2 regions of the Pseudarthrobacter sp. L19 genome follow, and region 1 is predicted to be linked to the other one. Evidence: predicted binding sites of a transcription regulator. Region 1 holds the regulator's gene; the other holds the start of a gene.
The links. Region 1 encodes HrcA, which represses chaperone genes, less so after heat shock. Its sites were predicted from a motif close to TTNGCACTCGNNNNNNNCGAGTGCNAA; they were not measured.
Positions count from the first base shown of each region.

Region 2: the regulator HrcA is predicted to act here: its motif matches at 9,617-9,643, upstream of groL (chaperonin GroEL).

Region 1 covers NZ_CP193935.1:2,899,721-2,909,409, forward strand. The annotation lists gene lepA (translation elongation factor 4) at 1-1,238, shown strand, start outside; gene hemW (radical SAM family heme chaperone HemW) at 1,241-2,479, shown strand; gene ACRQ5B_RS13880 (DUF4870 domain-containing protein) at 2,571-2,990, opposite strand; gene ACRQ5B_RS13885 (DUF3097 domain-containing protein) at 3,118-3,975, opposite strand; gene hrcA (heat-inducible transcriptional repressor HrcA) at 4,218-5,231, shown strand; gene dnaJ (molecular chaperone DnaJ) at 5,298-6,428, shown strand; gene ACRQ5B_RS13900 (16S rRNA (uracil(1498)-N(3))-methyltransferase) at 6,431-7,222, shown strand; gene ACRQ5B_RS13905 (GerMN domain-containing protein) at 7,288-8,196, opposite strand; gene ACRQ5B_RS13910 (PhoH family protein) at 8,687-9,689, shown strand, end outside.
Region 2 covers NZ_CP193935.1:626,404-638,417, reverse strand. The annotation lists gene ACRQ5B_RS02865 (L-serine ammonia-lyase) at 65-1,477, shown strand; gene ACRQ5B_RS02860 (TspO/MBR family protein) at 1,487-2,050, opposite strand; gene ACRQ5B_RS02855 (lipid II:glycine glycyltransferase FemX) at 2,184-3,257, shown strand; gene ACRQ5B_RS02850 (threonine/serine ThrE exporter family protein) at 3,290-4,786, shown strand; gene ACRQ5B_RS02845 (siderophore-interacting protein) at 4,827-5,669, opposite strand; gene ACRQ5B_RS02840 (uracil-DNA glycosylase) at 5,775-6,551, opposite strand; gene ACRQ5B_RS02835 (DUF3263 domain-containing protein) at 6,822-7,067, shown strand; gene ACRQ5B_RS02830 (LytR C-terminal domain-containing protein) at 7,170-7,808, shown strand; gene ACRQ5B_RS02825 (cold-shock protein) at 7,975-8,178, shown strand; gene ACRQ5B_RS02820 (ABC transporter substrate-binding protein) at 8,298-9,530, shown strand; gene groL (chaperonin GroEL) at 9,817-11,454, shown strand; gene ACRQ5B_RS02810 (RNase H family protein) at 11,608-12,014, shown strand, end outside.

The DNA of each region.
Region 1 (9,689 bases):
GGGCCATGATCTTCGACTCGGTATATGACACCTACCGCGGCGTGGTGACCTACGTCCGCGTCGTCGACGGCATGCTCCACCCCCGCGAACGCATCCAGATGATGTCCACCCGGGCCACCCACGAACTCCTGGAGATCGGTGTCAGCTCCCCGGAGCCCACGCCGTCCAAGGGCCTGGGCGTCGGCGAGGTGGGCTACCTGATCACCGGCGTGAAGGACGTCCGCCAGTCCAAGGTGGGCGACACCGTCACCAACATGGCCAAGCCCGCCACGCAGTCGCTGGCCGGCTACGCGGATGCAAAGCCGATGGTTTTCTCCGGTCTTTACCCGCTGGACGGCACCGACTACCCGGTGCTGCGCGATGCACTCGAGAAGCTGATGCTCAACGACGCCGCGCTGGTCTACGAACCGGAGACCTCCGCCGCGCTGGGCTTCGGCTTCCGCGTGGGCTTCCTGGGCCTGCTGCACCTGGAAATCACCCGGGAACGGCTGGAACGCGAATACAACCTGGACCTGATCTCCACCGCCCCGAACGTCGAGTACGAGGTCACGCTGGAGGACAAGAAGGTCATCCACGTGACCAACCCCAGCGAGTACCCCACGGGCAAGGTGGCCGAGGTCCGCGAACCGATGGTCTCAGCGACCATCCTCGCGCCGAACGAGTTTGTCGGCGCCATCATGGAGCTCTGCCAGAGCCGCCGCGGCGTCATGGGCGGCATGGACTACCTCTCCGAGGACCGCGTCGAAATCCGCTACCGGCTCCCGCTGGCCGAGATCGTCTTCGACTTCTTCGACATCCTCAAGTCCCGCACCCGCGGCTACGGCTCGCTGGACTGGAAGGCCGACGGCGACCAGGTCGCCGACCTGGTCAAGGTCGACATCATGCTCCAGGGCGAGCAGGTGGACGCGTTCAGCGCCATCACCCACCGGGACAAGGCCTACGCCTACGGTGTGATGATGACCGGCAAGCTGCGTGAACTGATCCCGCGGCAGCAGTTCGAGGTGCCCATCCAGGCCGCCATCGGCTCCCGCATCATCGCCCGCGAGAGCATCCGCGCCATCCGCAAGGACGTGCTCGCCAAGTGCTACGGCGGTGACATCACCCGAAAGCGCAAACTGCTCGAGAAGCAGAAGGAAGGCAAGAAGCGCATGAAGATGGTGGGCCGCGTCGAGGTGCCGCAGGAGGCGTTCATCGCCGCCCTGACCACGGAAGAATCCAAGGACAAGGCCAAGAAGTAACCATGCCAAGCGCACTACCCCTCGGCGACCCCGCGCCGTCGGACGGGCTGTTGCCCGCCCAGGCGCTGGAGGGCGCCGGGGGCCGGGCCTTCGGGCTTTACGTCCACATCCCGTTCTGCGCGGTGCGCTGCGGCTACTGCGACTTCAACACCTACACCGCCACGGAACTCGGCGGCGGGGCGTCCCAAGATGCCTATGCCGAGACCGCCGTGGCGGAGGTCGGGTTCGCGGCCCGCGCCCTGACTGCCTCCGGGCTGCCGGAGCGTCCGCTGAGCACCGTCTTCTTCGGCGGCGGCACCCCCACCCTGCTTCCCGCGGAAGACCTGGCCCGCATCCTGCGTGCCGCAATCGACACCTGGGGCCTGGCCCCCGGCGCCGAGGTGACCACCGAGGCGAACCCGGACTCGGTGACCCGCGAGTCCCTGCAGCTGCTGGCCGACGCCGGCTTCACCCGCGTGTCTTTCGGGATGCAGTCCGCCGTGCCGCACGTCCTCAAGGTCCTGGACCGGACCCACACGCCCAGCCGGGTGCCTCTGGTGGTCGAATGGGCCAGGGAGGCCGGGCTGGCCGTCAGCCTCGACCTGATCTACGGCACGCCCGGCGAGTCGCTGGAGGACTGGCGCCACTCGCTGGAGACGGCCCTGTCCTACCGCCCGGACCACATCAGCGCCTACGCCCTGATCGTCGAGGAGGGCACGAAGCTCGCCGCCCAGATCCGCCGCGGCGAGGTCCCGGGGATCGACGACGACGACCACGCGGCCAAGTACGAACTGGCCGACGAGCTCATTTCCGTTGCCGGGCTGGGCTGGTACGAGGTCAGCAACTGGGCGGCGACGCCGGAGCAGGCCTGCCGCCACAACCTCGCCTACTGGCGTGGTGACGACTGGTGGGGTATCGGGCCGGGGGCCCACTCGCACGTCGGCGGGGTCCGCTGGTGGAACGTCAAGCACCCCGTCGCCTACGCGGCGCGGCTGGACTCCGGCGCCTCCCCGGCGGCCGGGCGGGATACCCTGGACCCGGAGACCCGCAATATCGAGCGCATCATGCTGGAGGCGCGGCTGGTCTCAGGCCTGGACATCCCCAGCCTGGGCGGACTGGAGGAAACCGGCCGGCACGCGGTCGCGGGATTGATCGCCGATGGGCTCGTGGAACCGGCACAGGCCTTCCGCGGCCGGCTGGTCCTCACGCTGAAGGGACGCCTCCTGGCCGACGCCGTCGTCCGCCGCCTGCTGCCGGACTGACCCCGCCGGGCCAACGAACCGCACACACCAGACAAAAACGGGCACCCCGGGAGAAATCCCGGGGTGCCCGTCAGCGTTGTGGGAACCGGCGCTACTTGATCCAGCGAAGGTTGAACTCGTAGCGGTGCGGCTGGCCACGGTTGACGTGGATGCCGGCAGCCACGGAAAAGCAGGCCAGTGCGATCCAGATGACCGTGGCCAGGACAGCGAACAGGTTGCCCACCACGGGGATGAACACCAGAAGGTTGGCTACCACGGCCGCGATCGTCGGCGGCAGGGTGAAGTTCAGCGCCTCCTTGGACTCCTGGGCGGTAAACGGTCCGCGGTCCTTGAAGATCAGGTAGATCAGCAGCGACGGGATGCAGCCGAGGATGCCGCCGAAGTGCGACAGGGTGGCCCACTGACGGTCCTCGCTGGCGGTCAGGGGAAGCGCATTTGCGGGAACGCCATGGTACTGCGACTGGCCGTAACCGGCCTGGGGGTCCGTGTGTTCGCGTGCGTCTTCTGCCACGTTTCGTCCTTTGGATTGCGGTGGAGCGTTGGTACCTGTGCGGGCGCGGCCACCGCCAAAACGTGGCGGCCACCGTATCAAGAATACTTGCTTGGGCGCCGTCGCCCGCCACCTCGCCGGACGGACCCTACTGTCCCGGGGCGGTGAGGAAGTCGATGACCTCCTCCACCCGGCCCAGCAGCGAGGGTTCCAGGTCGGCGTAGCTGCGGACGGCGCCGAGGAGTTTCTGCCAGCCCAAACCGATGTCCTCCTTGGTGCTGTGCGGCCAGCCGAAAGCGGTCAGGATGCCGGTCTTCCAGTCCACGCCGCGGGGGATCACCGGCCAGCGTTCGATGCCCAGCACGGACGGCCGGATGGCCTGCCAGACGTCGATGTAGGGATGGCCGACGATCAGGACGTTGCCGCGGGCGCCGGGGGAGGCCATGACGGCCTCGGCGATCCTGGACTCCTTGGAGTCGGCCACCAGGTGGTCCACCAGGACGCCGAGGCGGCGGCCGGGACCCGGGCGGAAGTCCTTGACCGCGGCGGCGAGATCGTCGATGCCGTGCAGGGGCTCGACGACGATGCCCTCGACCCGGAGGTCGTCGCCCCAGACCTTCTCGACCAGTTCGGCGTCGTGCTTGCCCTCAACCCAGATCCGGCTGGCCTTGGCCACCTGCGCCCGCTGGCCTTCCACGCGAAGCGAGCCGGACGCCGTGCGCGTCCCGGCCGCCGGTCCAGCGGCCGCCCGGGGTGCCGGCGGCATCAGCCGGATGGGCCGGCCCTCCAAGAGGAAGCCGTAGCCGAGGCGGAAGGTCCGGGACTTCCCGCGCCGGTCCTCGAGTGCCACGACGTGCATGCCGCCGGACTTCTCCACCCGCGTGACGGCACCCACCCAGCCGGACTGCACGTCCTCGAGGACCATGCCGCGCTGCACCGGGACCTCGGGCAGCTGGGAGGGGGCGGGGGCGGTGAGGTCTTGCGGGCCCCAGTTCTGGAAGGACATCGGTTACACACTGCTTTGCATCGGGGCGGAACTGCAACGGGAACTGCATAGGGCCGGGTAGGTGGCCGGCCGCGCCGGGCAGCCGCCCGGGTTGCCACGGTCACGCCCGGAGCGAATCCAATGCTAACAACGCGGCCGGACATATTAGACTGGTTAGCACTGAGGCATGCCGAGTGCTAACCCCCGGGTTCTTCCGGGCGGCGGGCGCCGGTTGACGGTTGAGGCTCGATTGGAGGTGCGGCGTGAGCGAACCACGCAAACTCGAAGTGCTGCGCGCCATCGTGGAGGACTACGTCCATTCCCGTGAACCCGTGGGCTCCAAGGCGCTGGTGGAACGCCACCACCTGGGCGTCTCCAGCGCAACGATCCGCAACGACATGGCCGCGCTGGAAGACGAGGGGCTGATCACCGCCCCGCACACCAGCGCCGGCCGGATCCCCACGGACAAGGGCTACCGGCTCTTCGTGGACCGCATCTCCGCGGTCAAGCCGCTGTCCCCGGCGGAGCGGCGGGCCATCCAGGCCCTGCTGGAGGGCTCAGAGGACCTCGACGACGTCCTGGACCGGACGGTGCGCCTGCTGGCGCAACTGACCAACCAGGTGGCCGTGGTGCAGTACCCGCTGCTCAGCCGGGCCCGGGTGCGGCACATCGAGTTCGTGTTGCTGGCACCGCGGAAAGTGCTGGCAGTGCTTATCGCTGACACCGGCAAGGTCGAACAGCGCGTCATCGACGTCGGCCAGGACCTTGGCGACGAGACCCTCGCCGAGCTGCGGGGAGTCTTCCTCGGCCGGCTGGGCGGCACCCCGTTGAGCCTGCTCCCGCAGACCCTGCCCGACGTCGTCGACAGCACCGCCCCCGCCCGCCGCGGCGCCGCCCAGGCGCTGGCCCGCGGACTTGAGGCGCTGGCCGCCAGCAGCCGCGAGGAGCGGATGGTCATGGCCGGCACGGCCAACCTGGCCCGCTCCAACGTTGACTTTCCGCTGAGCATCGGCCCCGTCCTCGAGGCCCTCGAGGAGCAGGTGGTCATGCTCCGGCTGCTCTCGGACATGGCGGAGGACCCCCGCGGCGTGACCGTCAGCATTGGTCGGGAGAACCCCTATGACGGGCTCTCCGAGGCCTCCGTGGTGGCCACCGGGTACGGACCGGACGCCACCGCCAAGGTGGGCATCCTCGGCCCCACCCGGATGGATTACCCCACCACCATGGCCGCCGTCCGCGCGGTGGCCCGCTACCTTTCACGGATCCTCGGCCCCTGACCGGCCGGATCCACCACCAGTCTTGTCGCCCAGCACCGGCAGTACAAAAAGGAAGAGATACACACTTTGAGCAGCCACTACGACGTTCTTGGAGTCTCCCGCGAAGCAACCGGCGAGGAAATCAAGAAGGCCTACCGCAAACTCGCGCGGACCCTGCACCCGGACGTTAACCCGGGCGAGGACGCGTCCGAGCGCTTCAAGGCGGTCACCCACGCCTACGAGGTGCTCTCCGACCCGCAGAAGCGCCGCGTCTACGACACCACCGGCAACGAGAACGGCACGGACAACGGCTTCGGCGGCGGCAGCTACGCCGGCCAGGGCTTCGCGTTCCAAGACATCTTTGAGACCTTCTTCGGCGGCGCCGCCGGAGCCGGCGGCCCGGCCTCCCGCGTCCGCCGCGGCCAGGACGCGCTGATCAGCGTCCGGATCGAGCTGCGCGACGCCGTCTTCGGCGTCAACAAGAAGCTCGAGGTGGACACCGCCGTCACCTGCCCCACTTGTGAGGGCTCCTGCTGCCGCGAGGGCAGCCACCCGGAACGCTGCGACATCTGCGGCGGCAGCGGCCAGGTCCAGCGCCCGGTCCGCTCCATCCTGGGCCAGGTCATGACCACCGCCCCCTGCGGCAGCTGCGAGGGCTTCGGCACCGTCATCAAGGATCCCTGCAACGAGTGCGCCGGCCAGGGCCGGATCCGCAGCCGCCGGTCCCTGACCGTCAAGGTCCCCGCCGGCGTCGCCACCGGCACCCGGATTCAGCTCTCCGGCCAGGGCGAGGCCGGCCCGGCGGGCGGCCCCTCGGGCGACCTGTACGTGGAGATCCGGGTCAACAACGACGCGACCTTCGTCCGCGAGGGCGACGACCTGCACGCCAGCCTCACCATTCCGATGACGGCCGCTGCCCTCGGCACCGAGCTGACCCTGGACACCTTCGACGGCCAGCAGGAAATCGACGTCAAGAGCGGCACCCAGTCCGGCGAGGTCATCACCCTGCGCGGCCTCGGCGTCACCCACCTGCGCGGCTACGGCCGCGGGGACCTCAAGGTCCACCTCCAGGTCGAGACCCCCGCCAAGCTCGACGCCGCCCAGGAAGACCTGATGCGCCAGCTGGCCAAGCTCCGCGGCGAACAGTTCACCGAGGGCAAGCTGGCCGCCAGCGGCGGGGTCTTCGCCAAGCTGCGGGACCGCCTCGGTAACCTGTAGCGGTGAGCAACCCGGTCTTCTTCACCCCCGCCGGAACCCTGGACCACCAGGCCCCCGGCTCCACCTTCGTGCTGGACGGCGCCGAGGCGCGGCACGCCGTCACGGTCAAACGCCTCACGGCGGGGGAGCAGGTCGACATCGCCGACGGCGCCGGCCGCCGGATCACCGGCACGGTCACCGCCGCCGGGCCCCAGGAGCTGACGCTCGAGTGCGCCGCGGTCAACGATGAGCCGCGCCCGGCGGTGCGGCTCATTCTGGTGCAAGCCCTGGCGAAGGGCGACCGGGATGAACTCGCGGCCGAGACCGCGACCGAGCTGGGGATCGACGCCGTCGTCCCGTGGCAGGCCGAACGGTCGATCGTCCGCTGGAAGCCCGAGCGTGCCGCGAAGGCGCACGCCAAGTGGCAGTCCGTGGTGACGGCGGCGGCGAAGCAGGCCCGCCGGGCCTGGATCCCCGAGGTCCGCGCCGCGGTGGACGGCGGCTCGCTGCAGGCGGCCGTGGCCGACACGGTGGCATCCGCCGGGCTGGCAGTGATCCTGCACGAGGACGCCGTCCGGCCCCTGCGCCGTGTGCTGGCCGACTGGCAGGAGAGCGTTGGTAGCGCGGACGACGCCGCGGCGCCGCGCGAGGTGCTGATGATTGTCGGACCGGAGGGCGGGATCAGCCCGCGGGAGGTTACCCGGCTCTGTGATGCGGGGGCCGTGACCGCGCTGCTGGGGCACCACGTGCTGCGGTCCTCCACCGCCGGGCCCGCGGCGACCGTGCTGGCCAGCGACGTCCTGGGCCGCTGGTAGCGGCTACCCGGCTGGCGGCTTAGCGGTCTATTTGACCGTGCTATTTGACGGGGCTATTTACCCGGCTATTTAACCGTGAAGCCGCGGGTGTCGACGTTGAGGTCGGTGGCCTTGCCGTTCGCGTCCACCTGCGCGACCCGCGCCTCGTAGCTGCCCGGCCCCAAGTTGAGGGTGAAGCTGAACAGGCCCGACTGCTGGGCATCCGCGGCCGCGGTCATCATGCCGCTCTGGTACGGGGTCTTGGCGGTGCCGTCGACCTTCTGGATCTCCCAGCGGAGCTTCCCGCCCGGTGATGTGCTGCGGCCGGAGATCTTCACCGCGCCGTCGGCCACGGTGGTGCCCTCCTGCGGGTCGATGATCCACACCGGCGCCACCATGCCGGCGCTGCGGGAGGTGGGCGCGCCCAGCCGGACCCGGTTGAACGCGACATAGTCGGTGTGGCCGTCCACCAGGATGACCACCTGGATCTGCTGCCCGGAGTCCGTGAGGCCGGCGCTGGCAGCGGCGGCGGTGGCCGTGTAGACCAGCTGCTGGATGGCGCGCTCGGCCATGTCGGCGTCGAGGTTGCTGTTGAACGCGTCGGAGGACACGTCCACCGTGATGGTGTTCTTGCCGGAGATCGAGGTGGCGAGCTTGCGGGGGTTCTGCCACGGGGTGAAGAAGTCAGGGTCCAGGGGCTTCTGGGACATCATCACCCGCAACGCGCGGGTCACGGGGTTGTCGTCCTCGGAGACGTCGCGGAATTCGCGGTAGAGGAAGACGTTGTTGTTGCTGCGGCCGATCCAGTACACCGGGGCCTTGTTGGAGGCCTGCGCGGATTCCAGCGGGGCGCTCGTGGCGGTGGTCCCGTCCGCGGGTCCCGGCACCGTCTGCGTGGGGGAGCCGGCGTCGGTGATGTCCTGCCGGGGGTTGGCGACGCAACCGGAGAGCACCAGGGACGCGGGCAGCACGAACAGCAGCAGGCCGCGGCGCATGCGCCGTGCCGCTGTCGCGGTCCTCGTGCCCTGACTGCTGGCGCCCTTGTTGCCGATTGCGGTGCTCCCTCTCCCTGAGGTCGTCTGTGTGCGGGCCGTTGCCGGTCGTGACCGATAGGCCCAATCCAGCATGGCACAGGGGAGGTTTCCGCCGGCGGGGAAGCGGGGCGCCCGAACAAACTGCAACGGGAACGATATGAGGCCGATATGAAGTTGATACCTAAAGCCCGCTAACCGCATCCCTCGAGGGGTCGAGGGGCCGTCGAAGATGCGTCGAAAAGGCTTCTCGGAAGCGGCCGGAGACGACGACGGTCCGGTGTTGGGGTGGCCCGTCCGGCCGGGCCGGGAGCGCGGCACGGCGGCGGTCTCCTGACGTAAGATGGGAGGACCGCCGGACCCGGCGACGCCGCACCTCACGGCGGCCAGACGGGAGCGGCGGCGACGAAGCATATTCGAGCTGGAGGGAACCAGAGGCCCGCGGGCCATCACCATGACTGAAGCAGCCAACGGCAAGGCCCGGACCACCTCGGGCGAACGCACCACCGGGGAATTTCCCCACTCCGTCCCAGGCGTGCGGACGGAGGTCGTGGTCTTCGAGAACTCGGGCCAGATGGTGCAGTCCCTGGGCAGCCACGACGAGGCGCTGCGCTTCATCGAATCGCAGTACCCCGGCGTCGACTTCCACGTCCGCGGCAACGAGCTCTCCATCAGTGGCCCGCCGGCGGACGTCCCCCGGATTATGCGGCTCCTGAACGAGGTGCGCGGGCTGGTGGCCCGCGGCACGGTGATCACCCCGGCCGTCCTGCAGCAGCTGGTCTCCATGCTCCGCAGCCAGTCGCTGCAGAACCCGGTGGAGGTGCTGACCACCAACATCCTCTCCAGCCGCGGCAAGACCATCCGGCCCAAGACGCTGAACCAGAAGAACTACGTGGACGCCATCGATGCGAACACCGTGATCTTCGGCATCGGCCCCGCAGGCACCGGCAAGACCTACCTGGCCATGGCCAAGGCCGTGCAGGCGCTGCAGCAGAAGGAAGTCAGCCGGATCATCCTCACCCGCCCCGCCGTCGAGGCCGGCGAGCGGCTCGGCTTCCTGCCCGGAACGCTGAGCGACAAGATCGATCCCTACCTGCGGCCGCTCTACGACGCGCTGCACGACATGATGGACCCGGAGTCCATCCCGCGCCTGATGGCCGCCGGCACCATCGAGGTGGCCCCGCTGGCGTACATGCGCGGCCGGACGCTTAACGACGCCTTCATCATCCTAGACGAGGCCCAGAACACGACGCCGGAGCAGATGAAGATGTTCCTGACCCGCCTGGGTTTCGGCTCCAAGATGGTGGTCACCGGCGACATCACCCAGGTGGACCTGCCGTTCGGCACCCGGTCCGGCCTGCGGATCGTCGAGGACATCCTGCAGGGCATCGAGGACGTCAACTTTTCCGTCCTGGACGCCGCCGACGTCGTCCGGCACCGGCTGGTGGGCGATATCG
Region 2 (12,014 bases), 1.2 Mb from region 1:
CCCTCCCACCCAAGCCGGCCCGACGGCGAAGCTCACTTATGCAGTGTTTAGTTAGGATTTAGTAATGGCTGTAGGCGTCTTTGATCTGTTCTCGATTGGGATCGGGCCCTCGAGTTCGCACACCGTGGGGCCGATGCGGGCCGCTGCGTTATTTGCCGAGGAGTTGAAGGCGTCGGGCGACCTTGAGCGGGTGGCGTCGCTGCGGGTGGACCTGTACGGCTCGCTCGCCGCGACCGGACACGGGCATGGCACCATGACCGCCATCCTGCTGGGCCTCGAGGGGTACCACCCGGAGAAGATCCTCCCCGACGAGGTCGAGGAGCGGCTCGCCGCGATCGCCGGGACCGGGACGCTGCAGCTGGCCGGCGCCGTCGAACTTCCCTACGGGGTCAAGGACATGGTGCTCCGCCCCCTCACGGTGCTGCCCCGGCACACCAACGGGATGACGTTCACCGTCTCCAACGCCGACGGCGGCATCCTGCACCAGGCGACGTTCTTCTCCGTCGGCGGCGGCTTCATCGTCCGCGAGGGCGAGGAGGAAGCGGCGCAGCAGGAACTCGACGAATCCAAAAAGGAACTGCCCCTGCCGTTCCGCACCGCCGCCGAACTGCTCGAACACTGCCGGAACACCTCCCTGCGGATCAGCGACGTCATGCTGGTCAACGAGGAGGATATCCGCACCGCCGAGGACATCCGCGCCGGTCTGCTGCACATCTACTCCGTGATGGAGGAATGCGTGGCCGTCAGCCTCAAGCGCAAGGGCCTGTTGCCGGGCGGCTTGAACGTCCGGCGCCGTGCCCCGGACTGGCACGAGCGGCTGATGAAGGAAAGCTGCGAGGAGGACCCGGACTTCCGGGATCCGAAGTACTGGCAGGAATGGGTGAACCTGATCGCCCTGGCCGTCAACGAGGAGAACGCCTCCGGCGGCCGCGTCGTCACCGCACCCACCAACGGCGCGGCCGGGATCATCCCCGCCGTGCTCTACTACGCGCTGCACTTCGCCCCCGGCATGGACAAGGCCACCCAGCAGGACCGGGAGGAGACCGTGGTGAAGTTCCTGCTCGCCGCGGGTGCCATCGGTGTCCTCTACAAGGAACAAGCCTCCATCTCCGGCGCAGAGGTCGGCTGCCAGGGCGAGGTGGGCTCGGCGTCGTCGATGGCCGCCGCCGGCCTCGCCGAGGTCATGGGCGGCACCCCGCAGCAGGTGGAGAACGCCGCCGAAATCGCGATGGAACACAACCTCGGCCTGACCTGCGACCCGATCGGCGGACTGGTGCAGATCCCGTGCATCGAACGCAACGCCATCGCGGCGGCGAAGGCCATCAACGCCGCCAAGATGGCGCTTTGGGGCGACGGGTCGCACCGGGTCTCCCTCGACGAGGTGATCGTGACCATGCGCGAGACCGGCAAGGACATGAGCTCCAAGTACAAGGAGACCGCCATGGGCGGCCTTGCCGTCAACGTCGTGGAGTGCTGAGGCGACCACTCAGTTGGTGAAGGCCGCCCACAGGTTCAGCGTCGAGGCGAAGACCACCCACGCCAGGTAGGGGATCAGCAGCAAGCCGGCCGGGCGGCTGATCCGGCGGAAGCGGACCAGCGTTGCCGCCAGGACCACGGCCAGCGCCACGATGATGACCAGGGCAATCCACAGCGCCGGCGTACCCAGGGCCGGGTAGAGGGCAAAGAACGCCGGTGTCCACAGCAGGTTCAGCACCAGCTGGACGGCGTAGAGGGTCAGCGCCCGGCGGGTCCCCTCGGCGCGGGTGCGCCACACCAGCCACGCCGCCACCGCCATCACGGTGTAGAGCAGCGTCCAGACCGGTCCGAAAACCCAGTTCGGTGGCGACCACGGGGCCTTGTCCGCGGAAGCATACCAGCCGTCGACGTTGCTGGCGGAGGCCAGGCCGCTGAGTCCGGCAACCAGCGCGGAGGCTGCGAGCAGCACAAGCAGGCCCAGTACCTGGGCGCCGGCTCCCCGGTGCGCCGACGCGCCCGGCCCGGCCTGGCGGGAGGCGTTTAGTTCAGGCTGCGGGTCAGGCTGCGGTTGCATGCCTTCAGCCTAGCTCGGGAGCCGCTGGCGGCCACAGGGGCGGCGTCCCGGCCACCCGTGACGCCGATAGACTTGGTGGTGCATGCCAGCCATGCCGCCGAAGCTCGTCCCGCAAAGATTGGATACCGCACCCTTGCGAGAATTCACCGCCCGCTTTGCCTCCGCCGAAGAGGTTGCCACCTGGGACGCCCGCGTCACCGCGAACCCCAACGGCGGGAACCTGCTGCAGTCGGAGGCCTTCGCCGAGGTCAAGCAGCACTACGGCTGGAAGCCCCTGCACCTGGTGTACGAGACGGCCGACTACACCAGCTACAACCTGGTCCTGGAGAAGAGCTTCCCCGTGCTGGGCAAGCTCTGGTACATGATCAAGGGACCCGACGTCGCCTCCGTCGAGGACATTCCGGGCATCGCCAAGGCCAACGCCGACTTCGTCAAGCGCGCCCGGCTGGGCGTCTTCGCGATCAAGATCGAGCCCGACGTCGTCCTCACCGACGACGCCCGGCGCGTCATCGAGGGCGCGGGCCTGGTTAAGACCCACAACCTGCAGCCCAACGATTCCACCGCACTGCTGGACATCTCCCCGGAGGAGAACCAGCTGCTGCGCAACCTGCACTCCCGCGGCCGGAACGCCGTCCGCCGCGCCATCCGCGAGGGCGTGGAAGTGCACACTGTCGAGCCCACAGAGGAGAACTTCCGGGCCATGTACGGCCTGATGAGCACCACCGTCGAGGCCAAGTCCCAGGTCCGCGTCCGGGACTTCGGGTACTACCAGCGCTTCTGGACCAACTTCCTCAAGCGCGGCCAGGGCCGGATGATGTTCGTCTACGAAAACGGTGTCCCGTCCGTGGGCGCCTTCGTCATCAACTACGGCCGCAAGGGAACGTACAAGGACGGCGGCTCCCTGCAGCAGCGCGGCCAGTACGGCGACTCCCACCTGGTCCAGTGGACCGCCATCAACCAGCTGAAGGAGCTCGGCTGCACCGAGTACGACTTCTGCGGCACCCCGCCGAGCGACAAGCTCAAGGACACGTCCAACCCCTTCCACGGCCTGGGCCTGTTCAAGACCAGCTTCAGCAAGACCGTCACGGACTTCGTCGGCTGCTACGACCAGGTCCTCAGCCCGTTGAAGTACAAGGCCTGGACGGCAGCGGGGGAGCGGGTCGCCCGCCAGCTCTACACCCGCCGCACCGGCCAGCAGTTCTACTAGACCGCCCAGCAAGGTGAAGTGAGATGGCCGGGATGAACAAGACCCCCGAGGGCCGCCGCGGACCGCAGACGGACGGCCTGCCCCGCACCGAACCGATGTCGGCCATGCAGGTGCGGCAGAACGCCGCCGCCCGGCGCATGCTCCGCCGCCTTGTCCAGGGGGAGAACCCGCCGACGGCGCCGCTGAGCATCGTGGACCGGCTCGCCGGCAGCCCCTACGCGAACCCGATGATCCAGGTCGGCGGCGTGGACGCGTCCGCCCGGAAAACCATCGATTTCGCGCTCAAGCTCGCGGAATCGATGTTCCGGTACGGCGCCGGCGCCCTGGAGGTGGAGACCAGCATTATTGCGATCACCGCGGCTCTGGGGTTGAAGAACATCGAGGTGGACATCACCAACCAGTCGGTGGCGATCAACTATGCCCCGAAAGACCAGACGCCCATTACGCTGCTGCGCGTGGTCCGGTCCTGGACCAACAACTACGCCGGCCTCGCCGAAGTCCACCAGCTGGTGACCGACATCGTGGCCGGCGGGGTGGGCCGGGAGGAAGCAGTTCGCCGGCTTGAGGAGATCACCCACAGCGCCAAGCCGTTCCCGCGCTGGATGGTCACCGTGGCCTTCGGCGTCTTCTCGGCTGTCTTCGTGGCGGTGCTCGGCGGCGGCATCGCGGCCTCCGGGATCGCGTTCCTGTCCAACCTTCTGGTCAGCCTTCTGGCCCGGCAGCTGGGCCGCTGGCGCACCCCGGACTTCTTCATCACCGCCTCGTGCTCCTTCGTGGTGACCATCATCGCCCTGCTGCTCTGGCGGTTCGGGAGCCCGGTGGGGATCACTATCGCCCCGGCGATCGTGGTGGTGGGCGGCATCCTGCTGCTGCTGCCCACGGGACGCCTCGTCTCCTCGGTGCAGGATGCCATCAACGGCTTCCCGGTCACCGCCGCCGGCCGTTTCCTCTCCACCATGCTGACCTTCGGGGCCTTGGTCTCTGGGATCGCCGTCGGGTTCGTGGTGGGGGCAATGACGGGCATGCAGTCCATCGACGTGACCGAAACATTCCCGCCGAGGTATCCGCTCTGGGTGCTGGTGCCGCTGGTGGCGATCGCCGTCGTCGCGATCGGCGTGACGGAGCAGACCTCACTAAAGCTGCTGCTGCCGACGGCGGCGGTCGGCGTCGTCGGCCACCTCGTCCTGATCGGAGGCACCGCACTGGGCATCGGGCCGCGCTTCGCCCCGGCCCTCGCCGCCGTCGTCATCGGCCTGCTGGCCCGGGTGGTAGCGCTCCGGATGGGCGCCCCGCAGCTGGTGGTGGCCGTGCCCGCGGCGCTGATCCTGCTGCCCGGCCTGACCATATTCCGTTCCATGTATGTTTTGACCATCGAGGAGCAGGAAATCCTCATGGGCGCCGGCGGGATGCTCAACGCCGGGGCCATCGTGCTGGGCGTGGCCGCGGGCATCGTCCTCGGCGATACCCTCGCCAGGCCGCTGACCCGCAGCCTGGCCAGCAACGAGCGGCGCCGGGCCCGGCGCCGCTAGCCCGGCACCGCCCGGCGCCGTTGGCGGGATGCCGGGTCGATCAGATCTTGCCGATGGGGAGTTTCTTCTCGGCCTGGAAGTCGTCCTCCACCCGGCCGCGCGCCCAGTAGCCGGAGAGAGAGACCCGCCCGCGTTCCAGCCCCCGCTGGGTGAAGAACACCTCACGCAGGGCCTTCATGGCGCCGCGCTCACCGTGCGCGAAGACCGAGACGCGTCCCTCCGGCCAGTCGGCGGACCCGACGGCGCCGGCCAGGCGGCGCTCGTCGTCGGCGCCAGCGTCGTTCCCGCGGAAGAGCCAGCGCAGTTCGACACCGGCGGGGGCGGCCAGGGGCAGGACGTCCGCCTCGGAGCCGACCTCCAGAAAGGCCAGGCCGCGGGCGTCGCGGGGGAGGGCCTCCAGGGCCGCGCCGATGGCGGGCAGGGCCGATTCGTCCCCTGCGAAGAGGTGCCAGTCCGCCTCCGGATCCGGGTTGTAGCCGCCGCCGGGGCCGGTGAAGATCAGGGCGTCCCCCTCCCGCGCCGATGCGGCCCAGGGCCCGGCGAGTCCCTCATCCCCATGGATCACGAAGTCGATGGCCAGCTCCTCGGCCGCCTCGTCCACCCAGCGGACCGTGTAGGTGCGGGTGTAGGGCCACTGCTCCCGGGGATGGGTCTCACGGATCGCCCACAGGTCCAGGGGCTGGGGGTAGTCCACGCCGGGCTGCGGGAAGGCGATCTTGACGTAGCGGTCCACGTACGCGTTGTTGCGGTAGTCCGCGAAGCCGGGGCCGCCGGCGATGATCCGCACCATGTGCGGGGAGAGCTGTTCGCGCCGCAGCACCGTCAGGGTGGTCTGGGGCCGGGAGTTCCGGTTGGCGGAGGTGGCGGCGGGTACAGAAGTCATGCGGCTAAGCCTAGCCAACCGTGCCTCCTTCTTGTCCGCCCAGGCGCCGGGACTGCCGCCCCTTCACAGACGGGACGGAGGGGCCGCGCCGGGGTCCAGGGAGGCTTAAGGCAGCGGCGGCAGTTCCCAGTCGACCGGCGCCGCGCCCTGGGCGGCCAGCAGCTCGTTGGCCCGGCTGAACGGCCGGGATCCGAAGAAGCCCCGTGCGGCCGAGAGCGGGCTCGGATGCGGGCTGCTGACGACGGCGGTCCCGCCCAGCAGCGGCCGGACGGACTCCGCATCCTTGCCCCACAGGATGGCGACCAGCGGGACCGGCCCGCCCTGGGGGTCCGTGCGGTCAACGACGGCGCGGATGGCGGCGGCCGTGACCTCTTCCCAGCCCTTGTTCCGGTGCGATCCGGCGGCACCGGCCCGCACGCTGAGCGCCCGGTTCAGCAGCAGCACGCCCTGCCCCGTCCAGCGGCTCAAGTCGCCGTGGATACGCGGCGGCAGGCCCAGATCGGCGTCGAGTTCCTTGTAGATGTTGGCCAGGCTGCGAGGGAGGGGACGGGTGTGGCCCTCGACGGCGAAGGACAGTCCGATCGGGTGGCCGGGGGTGGGGTAGGGGTCCTGGCCCACGATCAGCACCCTGACGTCGGTGAGCGGCTGCTGGAAAGCCCGGAGCAGCCTGTCCGGAGCCGGCAGGACCTGGCGGCCGGCCGCGGCCTCGGCGGCGACGAACTCCAGAGCCCGGCGCAGTTGAGGTTCCACCGGTTCCAGGGCGGCCACCCAATCCCGGGCCACCAGCTCGCCCAGCGGCCGCCGGACCAGCGCGGCAAAACCGCCGTCGCCGTCGGCGGGGCCCTGCGGCGCCCCGCCGATTGCGCCGGGAACGGCATCCAGGGGAAACAGGGCTTCGGTCTGCGGGGTATCGCTCACTCCCTCATTCTGGCAGGCGCGAGCGGCGGCGTTCAGGGCAGGCGATCCGAGCAGACCTCCGGCACGGCACGGCGCCGGGCGAATGACAGGGCTGTTATTCGCCCGTAGCATGGGGAGGAATCCACAACAGCGAGCAGGGAGTGAGCCGTGGCCGAAGCAGTGCCGGACAACGCGACGGCGGACGACGTTCCGGTCGACGCAGGCCACGGGGAAGCCGGACCGGCCGAGTCCGGGCTGAGCAGCCGCGACAAGGAAATGCTGGCGCTTGAACGGCAGTGGTGGAAGTACGCCGGGGCCAAGGAACAGGCCGTCCGTGAGCTCTTCGACCTGTCCGCCACGCACTATTACCAGATCCTCAACGCCCTCATCGACACCGAGGCCGCCCTGGCCCATGACCCGATGCTGGTGAAGCGATTGCGTAGACTACGTACGTCACGACAACGTGCCCGCACGGCCCGGCGCCTGGGTTCGGACGCCTGAACCCGCCGGGTACGCCCCGGGAAGAACGCGGCGCCGGAGTCCCGGAATCTGCACCGGTTCCGGCCGCGGACCACTAGAAATCAGCAAGGACAGCGCTTCACCATGACCAGATACCCACGGGATGAATTCGACCGGGTCCCGGAGACCTCCACGCGCCAAGGGGTTCACCGCACCGTCGCGGCCGCCAAGTCCCGCGGGCTGGCACCCATCCTTTCCGTAGGAGCGTTCGCCCTGGCCGTCGGCCTGGTGGCCTTCCTGCTGCTGCCCCGGCTGGGGTTCGGTCCCGCCGGCGGAACGGCGATGGCCGCGGATAAGAGCAGCGCCACGGCCGCCGCGTCCGCCACCGCGCAGCCCACCGCGGCCCCGACCGTGCAGCCGACGACGTCCCCCACCAGCGACCCGGGCAGCACGGTGGCTGCCGCTTCCTCCGGCACCACCCCCGCCCCGACGGCCACCGCGGCCGCCGTCGACAAGACGCAGCCGGTGGCGGTCTACAACGGCACGACGACGGCGGGCCTTGCCGGCCGCGTCGGCAGCATGGTCACCTCCGACGGCTGGGTCCTGGGCCCGCTCGGCAACTGGACCGGTCCGCGGCAGCAGACCTCCGTGGTCTACTACAACGGCGCCGCCCAGAAGGCCAACGCCGAGGAACTCGCCGCCCTGCTGGGGATCGCCACCCTGGTCGATTCGGCCGATTTCAAGATGCCCCTGGTCGTCGTCCTGGGCCCCGGCTACCGCTGACCCGGTCCCCGTCCGGACCGGTTACGCCTGCATAACGTTCCGGCCGACCCCGTGACGCGCGGACCGGCGCGCCCGGGGCCGGCGGGTACAGTGGCCGGAGTTCATGACCGCTCCGCGGCGCACAGCGAGGTGCACCGCGGCCAAGCTAGCTGAAAGTGTGGAAACGATGGCTCTGGGCACCGTCAAGTGGTTCAACGCGGAGAAGGGCTACGGCTTCATCACCGTGGACGGCTCGGGCATCGACGTCTTCGTCCACTGGTCCGCCATCGCCGGCGAGGGCTACCGTGCGCTTGCCGAGGGGCAGCGCGTTGAACTTGAGGTCGGCGAAGGCGAAAAGGGCCCGCAGGCCGAGAGCGTCAGGCCCGCCTAGTGGCCCGTCCTGACCCAGCGCTGACCGCCGCGGCGCAGACGAACGCTGACCGACGAACCGCCAGCCGACGAGTAGCCAGCCATCGGCCGACCGGCCGCCCCGCCGTCGTCCTTTCCACCCTGCTTGCCTCCGCCTTGGCCCTCACCGGGTGCTCCGGCGCCACCGGCAACGCCAGAACGGACGCCGCCGAGGCCAGCGGGGACGGAACCCTGCGGATCGGCGTGCTGCTGGACAACACCGGGGACCAGAGCTTCCTCAACGCCCCGCAGTTGGCGGCGGTCAAACTCGCCATCAAGGAGATCAACGCCGCCGGCGGCCACAAGGGCAAGCCCGTGGAACTGCTCCCCGAAACCATCAGTTCCGACACCGCCGCCCAGGCCAAGACCCTCGTGGCGGCCAAGGCCGACGTCGTCATCGGCCCCACGGATTCCAGCCACGCCGCCGCCGCGATCGACGTGCTCTCCAAAGCCAAAATCGCCATGATCTCCCCGGCGAACGCCGCGCCGGGACTCAGCAGCTACCGGAGCGGCGGCTACTACTTCCGCACCGCCGCCGCCGACGTCGCCCAGGCCTCCATCCTGGTCAAGCTCGCCAAGGACGGCGGCGCCAAGACGGTCGCCGTCCTGCACGAGGCCGGAAGCTACGGCAAGGAGGTCTCCGCGGCGGTTGCCGCCGCGGCGAAGTCCGCCGGTTTCGGCACGCCCATCGACGCCGAATTCCCGGCCGGCCAGGCACAACAGGCCGCGACCGCGGCCAAGGCCGCCGCGCCCGACGCCGTCGTCCTCATCGCCCGGCAGGGTGCGCAGGGCGCCATCGCCGAACTCAACAACGCCGGACTCGCGGGGAAGAAGCTGGTGCTCTCCGACGGCGCCGTGGGCGAGTACGGCCAAGGCCTGGGCTCCCACGCCCTGGACGGTGCCCGCGGAGTCCTCCCCGGCACGTTCCCCAGCGCGCAGTTCCAGGCAGGCCTGGTCGGCATCGACCCCGGGCTCAAGGACATGACCTTCGCCGCGGAGGCCTACGACGCCGTCAACCTCGCCGCGATCGCCGCCGCCGCGGCCCAGGACGACGCCGGCACCTCCATCGCCTCCCGCCTCATCGCCGTCTCCGGCGGTAACGCCGCGGGGGCGGAGGGCTCCGCTGGCGGAGAGGCCGCCGACTGCCACACGTACAAGGAGTGTCTCGACGCCCTCCACGCCGGCAAGCGCCCCAATTACGAGGGCCAGTCCGGGCCCGTGAACTTCGATAGCAACGGCGACGTGACCGCCGCGGCCTACATGGTTTACACCTACGGGCCGGACAACACGGCGAAGATGACCGGCAGCGAAACGGCCCGCAGCGGCGGGTCCTGATCGCCCTCGGCGAAGCGCCCCGCGGGGACAGGCCCCGGAGCGCGAAGCCTTCTTGCACTCTCCCCGGGGGAGTGCTAATTATGGAGTTAGCACTCCCGCTCATCGACTGCTAACGCCGGGCCCCGGTCCGGACACGGCATCGGTGCCGCGGGAGCAAAGGAAACACCTGGCTGGGTGAGATCCCGGTCCGGCGGCATACAGAGGCTGCCGGGCAGGTATCGTCCGTCGCGGGCACCGACGCCAAGGTTCATTCTTTAACGACTGTCCCGAAAGGACTACTGCCGTTATGGCCAAGATCATTGCATTTGATGAAGAGGCACGCCGCGGTCTTGAGCGGGGCCTGAACATCCTCGCCGACGCCGTCAAGGTCACCCTCGGCCCGCGTGGACGCAACGTCGTCCTCGAGAAGAAGTGGGGCGCCCCCACGATCACCAACGATGGTGTTTCCATCGCCAAGGAGATCGAGCTGGACGACCCGTACGAGAAGATCGGCGCCGAGCTGGTCAAGGAAGTTGCCAAGAAGACGGATGACGTCGCCGGCGACGGTACCACCACCGCCACCGTGCTGGCCCAGGCCCTGGTCAAGGAAGGCCTGCGCAACGTCGCGGCCGGCGCTGACCCGCTGTCCCTCAAGCGCGGCATCGAGAAGGCTGTCGACGCCGTCACCGCCGAGCTCCTGGCCTCCGCCAAGGAAATCGAGACCAAGGAAGAGATCGCCGCCACCGCGTCCATCTCCGCCGGCGACAACGAGATCGGTGCCCTCATTGCCGAGGCCCTGGACAAGGTCGGCAAGGAAGGCGTCATCACGGTCGAGGAGTCCAACACCTTCGGCCTCGAGCTGGAGCTCACCGAAGGCATGCGCTTCGACAAGGGCTACATCTCCGCCTACTTCGTCACCGACGCCGAGCGCCAGGAAACGGTCCTCGAAGACCCGTACATCCTGATCGTCAACTCCAAGATCTCCAACGTCAAGGAACTGGTTGCTGTCCTCGAGAAGGTCATGCAGTCCAACAAGCCGCTGCTGATCATCGCCGAAGACATCGAGGGCGAGGCACTGGCCACCCTGATCGTCAACAAGATCCGCGGCACTTTCAAGTCCGTCGCCGTCAAGGCTCCGGGCTTCGGTGACCGCCGCAAGGCCCAGCTGGCCGACATCGCCATCCTCACCGGTGGCCAGGTCATCTCCGAGGAAGTCGGCCTCAAGCTTGAGACCGCCGGCCTGGAGCTGCTCGGCAAGGCCCGCAAGGTTGTTGTCACCAAGGACGAGACCACCATTGTCGAAGGTGCCGGCGACGCCGACCAGATCGCCGGCCGCGTGTCCCAGATCCGCGCCGAGATCGAGAACTCCGACTCCGACTACGACCGCGAGAAGCTGCAGGAGCGCCTGGCCAAGCTGGCCGGCGGCGTTGCAGTCATCAAGGCCGGTGCCGCAACCGAGGTTGAGCTCAAGGAACGTAAGCACCGCATCGAGGACGCCGTCCGCAACGCGAAGGCTGCCGTCGAAGAGGGCATCGTCGCCGGCGGTGGCGTGGCCCTGATCCAGGCTGGCGCCAAGGCGTTCGCCAACCTGCAGCTCTCGGGTGACGAGGCTACCGGTGCGAACATCGTCCGCGTTGCCATCGACGCTCCGCTGAAGCAGATCGCCTTCAACGCCGGACTCGAGCCGGGCGTTGTGGTGGACAAGGTCCGCGGCCTCGCTGCCGGCCACGGCCTGAACGCCGCCACCGGCGAATACGTCGACCTGCTGGCTGCCGGCATCAACGACCCGGTGAAGGTCACCCGCTCTGCCCTGCAGAACGCGGCCTCCATCGCCGGCCTGTTCCTCACCACCGAGGCCGTCGTGGCCGACAAGCCGGAGAAGAACGCTCCGGCCATGGGCGGCGGCGACGACATGGGCGGCATGGGCGGTATGGGCGGCTTCTAGCCACCCGGCCCACCCCGGCCGGCAGTCCGCTGCCGGCCCCGGTACAACGACGACGGCGGTCCCACCTTGCGGTGGGGCCGCCGCCGGCGTTTGAGCCGCCCGCGCCGGGGATCAGGGAGCAGCGAAGGCGGGCAGGTCTGGCAGGATAGTGCAGTGACGATTACAGCTGCGGCCGACGGTTCGGCCCTTGGAAACCCCGGCCCGGCCGGATGGGCCTGGTACGTGAATGACAACTGCTGGCATGCCGGCGGCTGGCCGCACGGCACCAACAACCAGGGCGAGCTGATGGCCGTGCTGGACCTCTTCCGTTCCACTGCCCACCTCGCCGACGAGGAGCTGCACATCCTCTGCGACAGCCAGTATGTGATCAACTCGGTGACCAAGTGGATGCCGGGCTGGAAGCGGAAGGGCTGGAAGAAATCCGATGGCAAACCCGTGCTCAATGTGGAGCTGCTGAAGGACATCGACCGGGCCCTCGTCGGCCGCAAATATAGGTTCGAATGGGTCCGCGGACACGCCGGCCACGAACTCAACGAGGCCGCGGACGACCGTGCCCGCGG